DNA from 4 places in the Alicyclobacillus hesperidum subsp. aegles genome. Region 3 is predicted to be linked to each of the others. Evidence: riboswitches for the same ligand, from Rfam matches in the RefSeq annotation. Region 3 holds a riboswitch; each other region holds the start of a gene.
What was found. A riboswitch is a leader RNA that binds a small molecule or an ion and turns the genes downstream of it on or off. The one in region 3 is predicted to bind cyclic di-AMP.
Positions count from the first base shown of each region.

Region 1: linked by a shared signal. The riboswitch ahead of QMF38_RS00725 (C40 family peptidase) and the one ahead of QMF38_RS12780 (MFS transporter) in region 3 are both predicted to bind cyclic di-AMP.
Region 2: linked by a shared signal. The riboswitch ahead of QMF38_RS02930 (LysM peptidoglycan-binding domain-containing protein) and the one ahead of QMF38_RS12780 (MFS transporter) in region 3 are both predicted to bind cyclic di-AMP.
Region 4: linked by a shared signal. The riboswitch ahead of QMF38_RS10900 (betaine/proline/choline family ABC transporter ATP-binding protein) and the one ahead of QMF38_RS12780 (MFS transporter) in region 3 are both predicted to bind cyclic di-AMP.

Region 1 is NZ_BSBJ01000001.1:131,090-135,300, forward strand. It holds gene QMF38_RS00705 (divergent PAP2 family protein) at 1-161, shown strand, start outside; gene QMF38_RS00710 (NUDIX domain-containing protein) at 167-691, shown strand; gene QMF38_RS00715 (DUF86 domain-containing protein) at 657-1,082, shown strand; gene QMF38_RS00720 (3D domain-containing protein) at 1,107-1,529, opposite strand; gene QMF38_RS00725 (C40 family peptidase) at 1,746-2,270, opposite strand; cyclic di-AMP (ydaO/yuaA leader) riboswitch at 2,270-2,412, opposite strand; gene QMF38_RS00730 (RidA family protein) at 2,602-2,994, shown strand; gene QMF38_RS00735 (DODA-type extradiol aromatic ring-opening family dioxygenase) at 2,997-3,956, shown strand; gene QMF38_RS00740 (alpha/beta fold hydrolase) at 3,973-4,211, shown strand, end outside.
Region 2 is NZ_BSBJ01000005.1:25,753-29,963, forward strand. It holds gene dprA (DNA-processing protein DprA) at 1-677, shown strand, start outside; gene QMF38_RS02925 (L,D-transpeptidase) at 838-1,641, shown strand; cyclic di-AMP (ydaO/yuaA leader) riboswitch at 1,727-1,872, shown strand; gene QMF38_RS02930 (LysM peptidoglycan-binding domain-containing protein) at 1,880-2,701, shown strand; gene QMF38_RS02935 (MYG1 family protein) at 2,743-3,657, opposite strand; gene topA (type I DNA topoisomerase) at 3,946-4,211, shown strand, end outside.
Region 3 is NZ_BSBJ01000070.1:75,375-79,585, forward strand. It holds gene QMF38_RS12770 (MtnX-like HAD-IB family phosphatase) at 1-77, opposite strand, end outside; gene QMF38_RS12775 (2,3-diketo-5-methylthiopentyl-1-phosphate enolase) at 74-1,321, opposite strand; cyclic di-AMP (ydaO/yuaA leader) riboswitch at 1,545-1,673, shown strand; gene QMF38_RS12780 (MFS transporter) at 1,961-3,367, shown strand; gene QMF38_RS12785 (1,2-dihydroxy-3-keto-5-methylthiopentene dioxygenase) at 3,462-4,001, shown strand.
Region 4 is NZ_BSBJ01000049.1:251,464-255,674, forward strand. It holds gene QMF38_RS10890 (glycoside hydrolase family 95 protein) at 1-464, shown strand, start outside; gene QMF38_RS10895 (hypothetical protein) at 509-1,468, opposite strand; cyclic di-AMP (ydaO/yuaA leader) riboswitch at 1,672-1,817, shown strand; gene QMF38_RS10900 (betaine/proline/choline family ABC transporter ATP-binding protein) at 1,912-3,063, shown strand; gene QMF38_RS10905 (ABC transporter permease) at 3,041-3,673, shown strand; gene QMF38_RS10910 (ABC transporter substrate-binding protein) at 3,707-4,211, shown strand, end outside.

The DNA.
Region 1 (4,211 bases), on a different contig from region 3:
ATCGAATTGCAATGGAATTTTCTCAACGTGGGGAGTCGGCTGCAACCGTTCAAGAGGAAGGAGAGCGCCTTAAGGAGATCTTAGGTCATGAACCGAGCGAAATCATCGTCGGGGCTTTCTTGGGTCTCGCGATTGGAATTGCCTTTGGGAAATGGTGGTGAATGCGGTGCATTCGAGCGCTTGGCAACCTGCTCGCCATCTGCATACGGATATTGAGCGTAGGGCAGCTCACCCTCCGCATTCGGTCATCGTTTTCGCATTTGCTTTTGACAGTCTCGTCTGGGTTCGCCATCCCCTACGCGGTTGGGAGTTACCCGGCGGCAAAGTGGAGCCGGGCGAGACGCCGGAGCAGGCGGCCCACCGCGAGGCTTGGGAAGAGGCTGGGCTCAAATTGGAACATCTCGCATGGCTGGCCGAATATACCATTGTATTGCCAACAGGCACAAAAGGCTTCAAGTGGGTGTATACAGCCGATGTTTACGACGTAGCTGCAAGACCTCAGGGTTCTGAAATTGTGGACGTGTGGATACCACGACCAGCCATCAATCCCGCAGATGTGAGAATGGACGACACCGTGAGTCCAGTGATGAAGGACGACATGTTTTCGAATTTATTCCCCATTGCGCGTCAGAGATGGTTAGAAAGGAGGATGTCGGATGTTCCTCACCGATGCTCACAAGGAACAGATTGAGACGTGGTTAGCGGGGCTTTCCGAACGAGTAGCGTGGTTGCAGACGCTATCCCAGCAAAGTGACGCTTGGGAGCAAGATTTGACTTGGCGCCTTGCCGCCGAGCGCGCATTGCATACAAGCGTCGAGTACGTGACAGACATCTCGTCCCTTATCATCGATGCTTTGGTCATGCGCGACCCCGGCGGCTACGCCGACATTGTGAAGGTCTTGGTCGAAGAACAGGTTGTCGACGCACAATGGTTCGATTCGTTCACGGGCATCTTCGACCTACGCACGAAGTTGCTTCGCGATCACGCACAGGTCACACCGACCGAGATTCGCCAAGCAGTCGTGCGTTACGCAAACCAGTTTTCCCCCTTTATCGATGCGATCCGTGCATACATCAAGTGATACGGCTCAGGCTCACAGCGTGAATCACACGTCTGTGAGATTGTCCGGGATATAGACCGTGACCTTGCACTGCTTCACTCCAAACTGCAAGGCATTTCTCCTAGATGGCATCAGCACGTCGATGTGACGTCCGCGAATGGCGCCGCCGGTATCCTCGGCGATGCGCCAGCCCACCCCCTCAATGTACAGTAGGCTTCCATACGGAATCACAGTAGGATCGACGGCAACCGTTCGGCCCGTTTTCGCAAAAGTGCCGGTTGCGGTGATGCCAAAGCCAGGATCCCCGGGATCTTTACCCGTCGAAATGCGATCCAAGTTGTATGCCGTGATCGTAAAAAGATCGCTTTCCTTGCGATATTTGCGGATGTCATAATCACGGCCAAACACGGTGATGGCACTTGGCTGTGTGGACATATCTGTCCGCTGGTACACATGGTGGGGTCGCACGCAGTCACCTGCGGTAGCCGGCGCTTCGCCCCACCATAACGATGTACTCACAACCGCCGCAATGCAAAAGCCAGATAAGTGGTAACTGTTCATGTCTGTAATATGTATCGCAGGCGGCGAAACATACATCGCAAAAGTACATTCGCGAGCCAAAAGGCAAAGGGCTGCAGGCAGTCGATACCTGCAGCCCTTTGCGGGAAACATGGGATTCGTAGATTAGTACATTTTCCTTACAGCTGTAAGGTGGTTGCCCCAATACGATCCCGGTTTGACGCTCAGGAAGCCAACCTTTCCGAGCCCTCCGCCGCACTGAATCATTTCGCCATTGCCTGCGTAAATGCCAACGTGTTTACCATACTCGAAAATGAGCAGATCGCCTGGTTGCAAGTTTGACTTGGGTTCCCTGATTCCCACTTCGTAATACTGCATGCGGGACGACGTGGTGAACTTATAGCCAAGCGCATGATGGTACACGTACTCGACAAAGTTGGAACAATCAAACCCGTATTGCCCTCGGTCTTCGTTATGCCCCCAAATGTACGGGGTACCAAGTTTGCTTTCTGCCACTCTGAGAACAGCGTTGGTTTTTACCTGATACGAGGCGTTTTCGCTGGCCAACGGACGAATGTTGTGATCGATCGAAACCCCTGGCGGCAGATTTACACTTGCCATAGCTATCGTCGATCCCAGTGCGAGCGTGGTTATGGTTGCAGCGACGGTGGAGATTGCCTTCTTGAACATCAAATTCCTCCTAAAGCCTCCGAGGTTAGTTGACGGGTTCGGTGGAAGAACAGTCCCTACGCCCCGGCTGTGCCGGATGGCGATTCACCCCATGTATTGCAGTCCCCCGTACCTGAAATTCAGGATTCGGCTGTTTTTGTGAGTTGTACGTAAAAGGTTATCACGGCGGTAAACCCAATTCCTTATGAGATCAATGGTGCAATTGGCAATCTACTCACGCTAATAGATGATTGTTGACAATATTGTCGGTTCATATCGTGATCGAAACGGGCATAGATTGGGGGCAAGGGAGCATGTGACAGGTGGATTCGTTCTTAGGGGGTGTTCGTATATGCGGCGCACAAGTATTGAAATCGAAGGTGTTACGCACGGTCAGACGCCGATCCCGCAAGGGGCCAGGATAGGGCCATTCGTTTTTTCCTCAGCGATTGCCGGTGTCGATCCCGCGACAAAACAAATTCCGCCCGACCCGTCGCGACAGGTGGAGTTGGCGTTTCAAAACGTCGCCGCCTTTATGCGCAATGCTGGAGGCAGGCCCGATGACATCATCAAGATGACGGTCTACGTCGATGATGACGACATGCGAGCCCTGGTCAATGAGGAGTGGGTCAAGATGTTTCCTGACCCGGCATCCAGACCGGCACGACACGCGATTTGCGGGCCGTTGCGACGGGGTGCACGCGTTCAACTAGAAATCATCGCGGTCATCGCGCAGGAGGTTTAAAGATGGCGAAAATCGTCTTAGGTGTTGGTTCCTCCCATAGCCCGCAAGTAAGTAGTCCGTCCGAGGTGTGGCCCTTGCATGCCCAGCGGGATCGCGAAAATCCGGACACACAGTATGAACAGCGGGAGCTACAGTACGCGAACGTCCTGGCACCACAACTTCGGCCGGAGGTTTGGCAACGTAAGTACGAGCAGTGCCAAATGGCAATCGACCACTTACAAACGGTGATTGCACAAGTAAGCCCTGATGTCATCGTCGTCATCGGAGACGACCAAGAGGAACTGTTTTGGGACGAGGTGAAGCCGGCGTTCGCCGTGTACTGGGGAGACGAAATCGTCGATTTACCACACCGTTTGGAAGACTTACATCCTTCTCTTCGCCCTGTGATCTGGGCCTGGCACACGACGGATGAGCCTGTGCGCTACCGGACCGAAAGCAACTTGGGCAAGCACATCTTGCTGCGCATGACGGAAGAAGGGTTTGACGTTGCACAAAGCAGGACGCAACTGCGAGATCGGTCTTTGGGACACGCGTACACGTTTGTGAAACGGAGGTTGGTGCCACAAGACATCCCAATGGTACCGGTCTTTATTAACTGCTTCTTTCAACCGAATCAACCGACTCCGGCGCGTTGTTATGAGTTCGGGCAGGCGCTGCGGAGGGCAATCGAATCATGGGATGCCGATCTGCGCGTGGCCGTGATCGGATCGGGAGGCTTGAGTCATTTCAAGTTGGATGAATCTTTGGATGAACTGGTCATCCGGGGACTCCAAAATAAAGATGCAAGCATTTTGAAAGCGCTTCCCAGGGATCGGCTGGAGGGGGCTTCGGGTGAAATTCTGAATTGGATCGCGGCCGCAGGAGCCGTTGAACACCTGCAGCTTGAGTATCTCGAATATGTGTCTGGCTATCGCTCACCAGCCGGTACGGGTGTGGGTATGACGTTTGCCATCTGGAGATAAGAGGTGACATGGTTACATGAATGACATCCGTACCATTGAGCGGAGGACTGTTGAGCTGAGTCACGGCAAGACAGTCGTTTGGGAGGCCGGATCGGGGGACCCCGTGGTGCTATTGCACGGTGTTCGATTTTGGGAAGGAGGGGATTATTGGATTTCCACGATTCAAGCACTCTCCGCACAGTTTCACGTGTATGCGCCCGATCTGATGGGGTGGGGCGATGGGGAGAGGCTGTTTGTCGAATATTCGTTCGCATA
Region 2 (4,211 bases), on a different contig from region 3:
CAACGACGGTGGCGGAAGCCCGAGGCATAGTCGTTTCCGGTATGGCGTTGGGGATCGATGCCATTGGACATGAAGCAGCCCTTGCGGCAGGTGGAGCGACTGTCGCCGTTCTCGGTTCCGGCGTGGACGTGTGCTATCCACCATCTCATGCGAGACTTTATGCCGAGATTGGTGAGCGGGGACTACTTCTGAGCGAATATGCTCCAGGCTCCTTGGTACGTAAGCACCATTTTCCGGAGCGCAACCGCATCATTGCGGGTATATCCAATAGCACTGTCGTAGTACAAGCCGGCGAGCGTAGCGGCGCACTTGGCACGGCGGCCGTCGCACTTGATATTGGCCGCGATGTCTACGTCGTGCCGGGGCCCATCACCTCCCGCGCCAGTCGCGGATCGAACCAATTGTTATTCGACGGAGCCATCCCGCTGGTCGATCCGGCAATATTGCTTCAGGACCAATTTGGCATTGGAGACGCTACGACAACCGTGCGCAAACAAGTGCCAAAACATATAGCCCAAGTGTACGATAGGCTGGCTGAGGACGGTCCGCTTCGGGCGGGAGAATTGGCACTCTTATTGTCAATGCCCCCTGGGCACATCTATGCCACATTATTGGAACTTGAGGTGGAGCACCTGGTTGAAAAGCTGCCCGACGGTAGGTACCAGGTGATATTGTAAAATAGGATTCATTATGTATCCGTGTAAAAGAATCCCTTGTCTAAGCTGAAGACTTGCATATCACCCTAGCTTCATGGGGGTGATCGCAGTGTTCGGTCTCGATACGGCGCGTACTTGGATTCAGAGAAGCATACGATTGTGCAGCGTGTGTTTGACTTGTATGAGCGTTGCAATTGTACCTGCGCATTGCGTATACGGTGCGGAATTCGGCGACCGAGATCGAGTTTCGGTCACTCCACATGTGCTTACGATTGGCGACACTGATCCGCGTGTGTATTGGTTACATGAGCGGTTGGCCGAACTAGGGTATTTGCCCTTTACCTTTCATGATTTGGTCCCGACGGACAGATTGTATCGTGCAGGCTGGGGCTCGCCAAATATCGGGAGATTTACGTGGAAGTACGCAAACGTACCGGATACCTTACGGGAGCTATGGGACCCGTGTCGCTATAACGAGTTGACCCGAGGTGCAGTCATGACTTTTGAAATGGACCATGGCCTGCGGCCGGATGGATTTGCGGGCCCAGCCGTGTTTCGGGCTATTGCGCTCTCTTCGACGTGTGTCATCGGCACGTTCCGCCCGTATCGGTATGTATATGTCAAGCAGTCGATCCCGCAGACAGTTCGCGTATGGGAAAACGGATCCTGGATCTTCTCGGCCCCGTGTAGTACCGGCGTCGATGCAGCACCTACGCACGCAGGCACGCATGTGATTTACCTACGCAATCGGGAGCAAAGCATGGACGGTGTTGGACCAAGCGGGAAACCGTATCATGTCGACCATGTACCGTATGTAAGCTTTTTCTATCAGGGTGAAGCGCTGCATGGCCTTCCCAGATCTCGGTACGGTATCCCGCAAAGTGCGGGATGTGTGGAATTGGCCATTCACGACGCGAAACGGTTATGGGAGTTAACGGATTATGGCACGTTGGTAACGGTTGGTGATCCGCAAGAACAACACTAACATCCATCAAGTCACCATATATATCATGTGATGTAATACTTTTTATCTTACATACGCTATGTCCTTGCTGTTATACTCTTCGTCGTCAAATACTAAGCCGAGTCTCCAGATTGATTATCTGGGGTACGGGGGACTTCTTGGTTGTATGACCTTGGGGTGAATCGCCATCTGCGACGGGTGTCTCGTCACCCGAACCCGACAACTAACCCCGGAGGCAGAACGAGAGGATTTGGGCAGATTGCGTAAAAAACATTGGTTACTCGCAGCAGCGACGATGTGTCTGACCAGTGGATTCGGTGTTTCGACCGCGATGGCCGCGACCGTCAAGGTCGCACCAGGGCAATCGCTGTGGTCAATTGCTCATCGTGCTGGTATTTCTGTGCAAAGTATTGAAGCAGCGAATCCTGGTATGGATCCGATGAATCTACAGGTGGGTGCTACCGTGCAAGTTCCGAGCCCCACAGCGTACGTGGTCAAGCCAGGGGATACTTTGTTTACGGTTGGTCGACGTTATGGAGTCACTCTTAGTGCCATGCTGGCTGCGAATCCACAAGTCAATCCGCAAAATTTGCAAATCGGTTCGACGATCCGCGTTCCGATCACATCCGCTCAGACTACTCCTACGACAAATGGCACCAGACAAGCAAATCAGGCAGTCAATGCCCATGTTGCCGCACCCACATCCGATACTACAAGCAACTTATATTGGCTTGAACACGTGATTAACGCTGAAGCAGGCGGGGAATCTCTGCAAGCGCAAATTGCGGTAGGCGATGTCATTATGCATCGTATCGCAGCGGGTGGGTACGGGAACACGGTTCAGCAGGTCGTGTTCCAAGTGAGCAACGGCCACTACCAGTTTACGAGCGTTGCAAACGGATATATTTACACAGCACCAAACAGCTCCAGCATTACAGCAGCAGAGGACGTTCTACAAAAAGGACAAGACCTGGTTCCCGGTGCGCTGGTCTTTTACAATCCGGCCGAAACGCCAGCGGGCAGTTGGGTACGTCAGCAACCGGTGATTCGTCAGATTGGGAATTTGGTTTTTGCAAAGTGATACGTACATTTATTAGGGTGGAACACACTGATGTTTCCACCCTATTGAAGTTTTTGACCTGCTTTTGAAAGATCGACGTCGTTTGGCGACGCGATTGCTTGTCGAGCCATCTGTAGTATGCCCGCTAAACTGTGGGCACCTGCGATGAATCGTGCTGGATGACAAAACGTAGCGTCTGTGGTCCCACATGCCTCGGCGAGCTCCGCTCCTTCTTTTCCTGCCCAAGAGGCAGGAAGGGGCTTTCTCGCCTCGAAGCTGCGAGGGCTTTTCGGTACGACCTGTAGGCGATACTGTCCGGTTTTGTCTGGAAACACAACGTACAATACATTTGCCTGTGTGTCCAATTCCATTAAAGTCTCTGTCCATGGGCAGAACCTCGGAAGGACCATAAGAGCTGGCTCCGTTCGAGCTTGAAATGCTGTTTTGACAATCTCTACCGCATCGATTCGGCTAATTTCGTGACGTATGTAATTGTCGAGAATGACAGTCGCAAAGCGGACAGCACGTTCGAATGCCTCGTTTTCATCATCGGCCGCATTCCATGGCGGGTTGAAGGATCCTACTAATTCTGAAATGCCCTTAATACGGGTGTCTCTGTCGAGGTCTATGCCGTTGTCAATGGCGTCAATCGCTTGAATAAGTTTTTCATCAATATGTGTGTGCACGATGTTGCGGTTTCCCTCATCTTCGACACCGAAGCGCGAAATCAACGCAGCACCAAAGTCCCTCCAGATTAGCCCAGCGGATGCAAAGGGTAAACCATTTGCACGGTATACTTTGTCAACTGTGTGATGGTCATACGGTGAGCCGTTTACGTCGACAACAATATCACAGGTAGCGAGCGCTTGAGGTGAACGCGAGCGTACGACCTCCGCATCCGGATACAGTTGACGCAGAATTGCGACGGCGAACACTTCGTCCGCGTGAAATTTCCCGTGATGGGTGCCAATTTTCATTGCTGTTGACCACCTTTCGCTCATGCATCCAACACGGATGACACCGCGCATATGACTTCACGTTAACATCAATCGCTCGGCTGTACAACTGTTGTCCTGGTGTGTTCCGGACTCACCGCTCGCATTATAAATAATAGAAGAAATTCGACACGATTCACGATGGAAAACCGGTTGCAAATCGCGCAATATAAAAGTGGCCTTGTTTGCAAAGATTTTTGTTCCGGTGATAATATGGGTTGAACTAAGGAACGGCACTGCCAAGGCGTACGACGAACAGGAGGATATGCTGTGGCGGATTATTTGGTTATCGTCGAGTCGCCGGCCAAGGCAAAGACGATTGGTAAATATTTAGGAAGTCGATATACGGTTAAAGCCTCCATGGGACACGTACGGGATTTGCCTAAGTCGCAGTTGGGCGTCGATGTGGATCATGGATTTGAACCCAAATATATTACAATTCGCGGTAAAGGTGATGTGATCAAGACACTCCGCAACGCGAGTAAGAAGGTCAAAAAGGTGTTTCTCGCAGCCGACCCTGACCGTGAAGGGGAAGC
Region 3 (4,211 bases):
AATCTTTCCATAATCGTAGTAATCATGTCGCGTTCTGAAATCGTTCCGTCAAAATCGCAAATTACGCGAACCGTCACGCCCGCACCCCCCACTTTGCAATGGCAGCGGCTAAAGCCGGCTTATCCTCAGCGGCATCTTGGAGTGGTACGCCCTCTTGTACAGCCGCGATCGCGTCAAAGAACGCCTGTCCACCCATGCTGGCGCCACCTGGATGGCCATGAATGCCACCGCCTGCATTGAGAATGAGGTCAATGCCAAAGTCCCGGTACAACTGCGGAACGAGTCCCGGGTAAATCCCTGCAGATGGTGCTGGTAGAACCTTGCGATGGACGCCGTCCTTACGCAGGTGCCCAAGTAACCGATCCGTGGCCTCGCCACCCAATGTCACGCTGCCATACATGGACGGGAAAATGCCCATGTCAGCCCCCGCCAATCGCATGAGTTGACCCAGCACGATATCTGCGGCGATACCGTAATTCGGCGACCCGTAGAGGGCGCCGGATACCGCCGGATGTGCAAGAATTGGTACAGAAACGTCGGGATCGCGAGCGAGATCGGCGAGGACGTCAAATCCGTAGGCAACGACGTTAAACAGGATGGCACCGGCGCCAAGGTCGGCCAGGCGTTTTGCCTTCTCGCGCAGCTGGTGCACAGGTCCCGTCAGGTTGACCGCATACGCCGTTTCCCGCCCGGTCTGTACTGCAATTTGACGCGCCTTCTCGCGATACGCCACAACGCGCTCGGCCGCCGTCGCATGTGCCTCACTGAAGAAAATCTCGTCGTCCTTGACGAGGTCGACGCCACCCGATGCTTGCTCGCCAAACTGGGCGACCAGTTCTTCCAGCGTAAGGCCCGCACAAGCTTTGAAAATACTCATCACGAACGGCCGCCCGAATACGCCATAGCGTTCGCGAACGCCGTTGACGCCGAATTTCGGCCCTGGATAGACACGCTCCCACGCTTCGGGCAAGGACAACCTCTCTAAGCGAATTTCGCCGTCCATCGAAAGCTTGCCAAACACAGTTGTCAGCAGAGACGCGAAGGTCGTGTCAAGATTCGCAACAGGGTAAGCAATATCGATTTCAGCAATCACATCGCCTGCTTCTGCCGCATCGACAACGCGAATGCCTTGTACCTGTCCACAATGAGCTGCCACCTGCTCCTTACGCAACGACGGCAGATCTGTCCACGTGCCAATTGTCAGCCCAATGGCGATACCCTCCGCACGGGCTGCAAGCCGATTTTCGCGATCGCGCAACCGATATGTGGCCACGATATAGCGCGAATCGCGATGCATATCTGTACTGGTAACATCGTTCATCTATGTACACCCCGTTCATCCAATCCACTCGTGTCAACCAAATTATCCACAAGGCTGTTGATGGCCCATTCGTCATTATACACAAGCGTTATGTTCATAGCACAGCACTTCTCCACAGCACACTGTGGATAACTGGGGATGAATTGTGGATAAAACCTGTGAGTATTGTGGACAAGTTCATTTGCAACCATGCAATATTTGCGTTAACGTAATAAGAGCAACGTTTGTTGCCACGCTGAATTCCCGAATGGGGAAGCGGGGGACCCATACCTGGGGTGAAACGCATTTGTCGCGTGGGGCGCCTTTCAGCCCTAACCCGTCAGCTAACCTCGCAAGCGTCATGAAAGGAGTGCTGTGCCCATGTTGTATACTGCAAGTCCCTTCTGTGTTGTCCTGCTCAAACCTTTCCACGAATCTTCAGCTGCAGATCCACCATCCAATCCCTGATCTTAAAGCCAAGCACTGTACGCCAACGCAAGGGTTCGCTTTTGGGCGCCCCATCGCCACGGGAAGATGCATACCTTTATATTTCGTGCCCAGAAAATTTCACGCCCAAAAATCTGAACACCAAGCGAAGCTGTTCATTTGCACGCGCTTGGGCTTCCCGTTGACATCTCTGTTGCCAAAAGAAGAAAGGGGATGGATGGTTTGTCTGCAAAAACCACCAACGTGGTAGAAGACGCGAAGTTTAGTCCGTTTCACCTAAAACTGACGATTTACTCTTCCGGCGGCCCATTTCTCGACGGATACATTCTCAGCATCATCGCGATCGCCCTGACCCAAATCACGCCCCAATTGCATTTGAATGCAATGTGGAGCGGTTTGATTGGCGCATCTGCGTTGATAGGCATCTTTATTGGCGGATTTCTCGGCTATGTGACCGACAAATTTGGCCGCCAATTGATGTATACCATCGACTTCATCTTGCTCATCGTCGCTTCCGTACTGCAGTTTTTCGTTCATAACGCCTGGGAGTTATTTGCCTTGCGCATCGTCCTTGGCATTTCCGTCGGTGCTGATTACCCGATTGCGACATCCCTGTTGACTGAATTTGCCCCGCGCCGCCATCGCGGTATGATGCTCGGCGTGACGTTGGTGGCATATTACGTGGGTTCGACGGTCGCCTATCTGGTGGGCCAGTGGATGCTCGCCATCGGCCCGGAGGCTTGGCGCTGGATCTTGGCTAGCAGTGCGGTTCCTGCCGTCATCTTGGTTCTCTTACGCATGGGTACACCTGAATCGCCGCGCTGGTTGCTGCAACAGGGGCGTAAGGATGAGGCCCTGCAGGTCTTACGGTCGGTATATGGACCGGAAGCCTCCTTGGCGGATATCGAGGTACCCGCAGAAAGCAAAGGCCGCACCAGTTACCTGAAGCTGTTCTCGCGTGCATACGTCAAACGAACTCTATACGTCGGCCTGTTCTACATGGCGGCCGTAGCACCGCTGTTCGCGATGCTGACGTTCGGCCCCGAAATGCTTACGTCCTACCACCTGTTCACGGGTGCATCAGGCTACGGCGCTGCCATCATCAGCGCATTGTTTCTCATTGGCTGTATTCCGGCTCTCTTTCTGGTCAACCGTTGGGGGCGGCGACGCCTTATCATCATCGCTTTCGCCGGGATGACTGTCGGCATTGCCCTTTTGGGCTTCTTCCCAAGCGGGCCACTGGCCATCATTCTATTGGGCTTTATCTTGTACGCGCTATTCTCAGGTGGCCCGAACGTGATGGAATGGCTTGCGCCTAACGAACTGTTTCCAACAGAGGTACGCGGCACCGCGGTCGGTATTACAACGTGTATCAGCCGGTTTGGCGCAGTATTCGGAACCTACTTGTTCCCCTGGGGTCTGTCGCGCTTTGGCATCGGACCCACGATGCTCGTTGGAGCGCTCGTGACCCTGGGCGGTCTCGTCGTCTGTATCCTGCTTGCACCGGAAACCACACAACAAACGCTCAACGAAGCCAGCGTTGCCGAGGTGGCGAGATCGCATCGACACAGCACAGCAGGGGCCAGACAATCGCAATCGGTTCGTCACATCTCGCGATAATCTGCAGATAGACAAACGTCTACACCAAATTTAAGATAGCGTTAGGTATGGGTGGCCCATCGGCCACCCTTGGTACTTGAAGGAGGAATGGTCGATGGCGGTCATCCGCATTCGTGACACTGGCACAGAGATCCGCGGCGAAGATGAAGTGCGTACGTTTCTCACCGCGAACGACGTGTACTACGATCACTGGGATGTCGAGGCAAAAATGCCTGCCCACCTGCAAAACAAGTTTGTCTTGACCGATGCAGAAAAGGACGAAATTCTCGCGGCCCTCAACGAAGACATCCAGGCGCTTAGTCAGAAACGAGGGTACGTCAAATGGGACGTAATTGCCCTGTCAGACAGCACGCCGAATATTGAAGACATGTTAAAGAAGTTTGAGCAGGTGCACACGCACACGGAGGATGAAGTGCGTGCCATCGCGGCTGGCAGCGGCATTTTCGTGATCAAAGGCAAGGATGGATACTTTGACGTCGTCCTGCAAGCAGGCGATGTGATCTCGGTGCCGGAAGGCAATCCGCACTTTTTCACATTGACAGACGAACGAAAAGTGGTCGCTGTACGACTGTTTATCGATCCCGCCGGCTGGGTTGCACACCCTTATGCCGATCCCGCTTTTCAGCAAGCGTGAGTATCCTTTATAAGAAGCAAAAAGCGACGGCCGAGATGGGCCGCCGCTTTTTGTTTTTCAGACGTCAGCAGGTTGCCGTTGCAACCGGAGCTGCCGGAACGAACAGGAAGAAGAGCACAAAGATGATGAGGAACACAACCGCCCAACGCGTATACCCACCGAAAACACCGTACATATATCGTCATCCTCCTTTGTCATGGTGGATTCGAT
Region 4 (4,211 bases), on a different contig from region 3:
CGGCATGGCGCTTTCTTGGCAAGATGCTGACGTTGGTCGAGGATACCGCGTATGGCGAGGGCGGCGGGGTGTACCGCAATTTGTTTGATGCGCACCCACCTTTTCAGATTGACGGGAATTTTGGCGTGATCGCAGGGATTGCGGAAATGTTGGTGCAATCGCACCGAGGCGAGATACACGTGCTGCCGGCGCTTCCGGATGCGTGGCCGCGCGGGCGCGTGCGCGGATTGCGTTGCCGGGGCGGATATACAATCGACATTGCATGGGAAGGTGGTCGGTGGCACACGGTGGCACTGGACGCGGAGAGATTGGCACGCTGCGTCGTGCGACTTACCGATGCAGATGACGCTGTAGTGACCACGGACGGGGATGGAGAAGTTGCCGTGGACAGAGTCGACGGAACCCTTGCTTTTGCCGTGACGGCGGGGATGCGCTACCACATTCGGCGCAAATCCGAAAGCTGACGGCAGGAGCTGGGTCGCACGTCGCTCCTGCCGCAAGACCTGCCTCAGCCTGGATATGGCTGCAGGGACGATGCCATTTGCAAGGCCGATGTAATGGGTGACGAGGCAGAGCTGGTTGTCTGCACCTGATAAACGTTGCCATTGGCACTCCAGACCAGCGTGACGGTCAAGTCCGTTCCCGAAGGATTGGCGTTATCGACGATGACTCGACCCGTTCCGTCGGGCTTTGGCAGACTCGACGCGGCCAGCTGTGTGACCAGTTTGTCCGCAATCGGCGTCGGCGGTACCGACGTGTTTTCGTTGACGACCTGGCACGTCCAGCTGCCGTTTGTCCAGTGAATGACGGTCGATCCACCGCTTGATGAGAGCGCAGCCGACTGGTTGTTCGGCAGAACGATGCCACTGCCGCCAGACGCGGGCTTGCCGCCTTTAAGCGCGCTTGCGAACGTATTGACGTTCTGGATTGCCGTCTGCGTATTTGCAAAATGGTCGATCTCGTAAGACGCATAGGTTTGCCCGCCCGCTGTGAAGCTCACATGGTACCCGGCCAAAAATTGCGGGCCGTTTGTCGTCGGTACCGTCTCATGGGCGTCGTACGAGGGATTGCCTCCCGACGTCGGTTGAGGCACGAACGTCGGCGCATCCGCGCCTGGGAATCCATTTGTTCCAAGCGAGGTCATCGCCTGTGTGACGATGGACGGGAAATTGCCGGAAACTTTCACGGTGCCCGTCCCGTTGGACGAGTCGTTGTTGCTGCCGCCAGACGACGAGTTGTTGGCAGGACTCTGGCTGCCGCTGTTGGATGTCCCGTTGGTTGTTGTGTTGGATTGGTTAGAGCTCGTGTTGTTCTCCGTTCCGGCCGTATTGTTTGCCCCACTTGCCGAGGGTGACGGCGTGGCCGTATTCGCAGGGCTGGTGGCCGTTTGGCCACCGCATCCTGTCAATACCAGGGCGCTGCCCAAAACGGCGAAGGCGGCAATCGCGACCTTGCGATGTTGTGGCATAGAAAATCCTCCTCGGATAGGGCAGCCTGGGCTGCCGGATGCAGATGTCAAGTAGAGGTCCCATCAGCGTGACCTATGTCAGATTCGACATGGTTTGCTGGATTTCCTGTTTGGGTTTCCCGTTGTTGGGTGTGGCCTACCGGTACTTGCAACTCATTCACGTTGTGGTACACTACTCTCCATACACACTTTCTCCAACCAAATGACATCAAGGGCCGAATCCTGCCGCTGGCAGGAACGGGGGAACCAATTATTGGGGTGAATTGCAGGCGAACGCCCAATTCGTTTGCATAGGCGCCGAGGGTGCCGAATCCGTCAGCTAACCTCGTAGGCGAATAAGTGTGTGTTTGGATCTTCCGCATCAATCATCTTTCTTAATTTCAGCACTCGTGTGACGAAGATCTCCTGCCTGATTGTTCGACAGCTTTGGGGAAGGAGCGGATATGACAAAGGCCATCGAATTTATTTCCGTTTGCAAAGATTTTAGTGGAAAAAGTATCGTTCACGATCTGAACCTGTCCATCGAAAAAGGCAACTTGGTGACGTTGATTGGACCGTCCGGGTGTGGGAAAACAACCACTTTAAAGATGATCAATCGTTTGATTGAGCCCACGAGTGGGACTGTTTCTGTCCATGGCGTCGATATCTCGCGCATAGATCCCGTGGAATTGCGGCGCGAAATTGGCTACGTCATTCAACAGATTGGGCTTTTTCCGCACCTGACCATTGAAGAAAACATCAGCTTGGTGCCTCGCATGAAGGGACAGCGTAAGGATGTGTGCGTAAAGCGGGCGTATGAGCTGTTGGATTTAATGGGGATGGATCCGGCAGTGTTTGCCTCGCGCTATCCGAAGGAACTAAGCGGCGGCCAGCAGCAGCGCGTTGGCGTAGCACGGGCGCTTGCGGCCGACCCAGAGATCATTTTGATGGATGAGCCGTTCAGTGCGTTAGATCCCATCAGTCGCGAACAATTACAAGACGAGATCGCAAAGCTGCAGGCAGAGCTTCAAAAGACGATTGTCTTCGTCACACACGACATGGATGAAGCGTTGAAGATTGCGGACCAAATCGTTCTTATGCAGCACGGGAAGATCATTCAACAAGATGTACCGGAACAGATTTTGCGGCACCCCAAGAACGATTTCGTCCGGCAATTTGTCGGCGAAAAGCGGTTTGCCCAGGCGGCGACGCGGGCGACAATCGAAGATGCCATCGTGCAGGCTGTCACAGTTCGCCCGCATCGGGGCATTGCCGAGTGCATTCAGTTGATGCGGACCAGAAGAGTGAACGGGTTGATTGTGACGGATCGCAGCGGCCGTTATCTTGGGGTCGTCGATGCGATGCGCGTGCTTGGCTCGTTTGCCGACGAAGGCGCGACGGCGGCGACGGTGATGGACGCCAGCGTGCCTGTCATTCAGCCGGGGACGGACGTCGCACACGTGATTGCGCTGTTGCAGGCGGACGGTCACGGATTTTTGCCGGTGGTCGACGGCGAGGAGCGGTTATTGGGCGCCGTAACTCGTGGTAGCGTGCTGAAGCTGATGACACCGACCGGCGGGGAGGTGCATGAGGATGCCGCTTTGGCAAGCGTTTAACAGCAATTGGGGAGCCTTGGGGACGGCGCTTGGCCAGCATATTTACTTAAGCGTCCTTTCCATTCTCATTGCTTCTGCCATTGCCATTCCGCTTGGCGTCTACATCACGGGGCATCCCCGCTTGGCGAATGTGGCGCTCACGGTGGTGTCCATCATTCAAACGATTCCGAGCCTTGCGTTGCTCGGCTTTATGGTGCCGTTGTTCGGCATTGGTACGGTGCCGGCCGTGATCGCGCTCGTACTTTATGCTCTGCTGCCGATTGTTCGAAACACGTACACAGGGATCATGGAAGTGGATCAGAGTCTGATAGAGGCGGCAAGAGGCATGGGCATGACGAAGTGGCAAACGCTCTTTCGCGTTCAGTTGCCGCTTGCGCGCAACGTCATGATGGCGGGGCTGCGCACCGCCACGGTGTTGACGATTGGCGTGGCGACGTTGGCGACGTTTATCGGCGCTGGCGGCCTCGGCGATTTAATCATGCGGGGCGTCAACATGATCGATCCGCCATTGATTCTGGTTGGGGCGATTCCGGCAGCGTTGCTTGCCATCGTGTTCGATCAACTGTTGCACTGGATTGATCGGCGAATGACGCCAAGAGGGCTGAGATGAAGAGACGGGTTTATCTGCTAGGGAGGTAGTGGTTTGCGTAGATTTGGGCGTTACGGAAGGTCGCTACTTGGGTTTTTCTCAGGGCGTCGCCAGCTGCGAACCGCCAGTTATTCCGCCATTTCGTTGGCGCTGATCGCAGCCGTTACAGGTTGTGGAACGGGCGGGGCCAGTAACAGCAACACGATTGTCATCGGCGGCAAAAACTTTACGGAACAGCTCATTATGGCGAATGTCTTGAAGTTGTTGATCCAACACGACGATCCGAAACTGCACGTGGTCATGAAAGACAACTTGGATACGAATGTGCTGTGGAACGCAATGAAAAATGGCGATGTCGATGCGTATGTCGAATACACAGGAACAGGTCTGGTCAACATCCTGCACGACAAAGTAACCCAGGATCCAAACAAGGCTTATGACGAAGTGAAGCAGCAGTTTGAGCAGAAGTATCATATCACCTGGTTAAAACCGATTGGATTTAACGACACCTATGCGATGGTGATGCGCGCAAGCGAAGCGAAACGCCTCGGCATTTCAA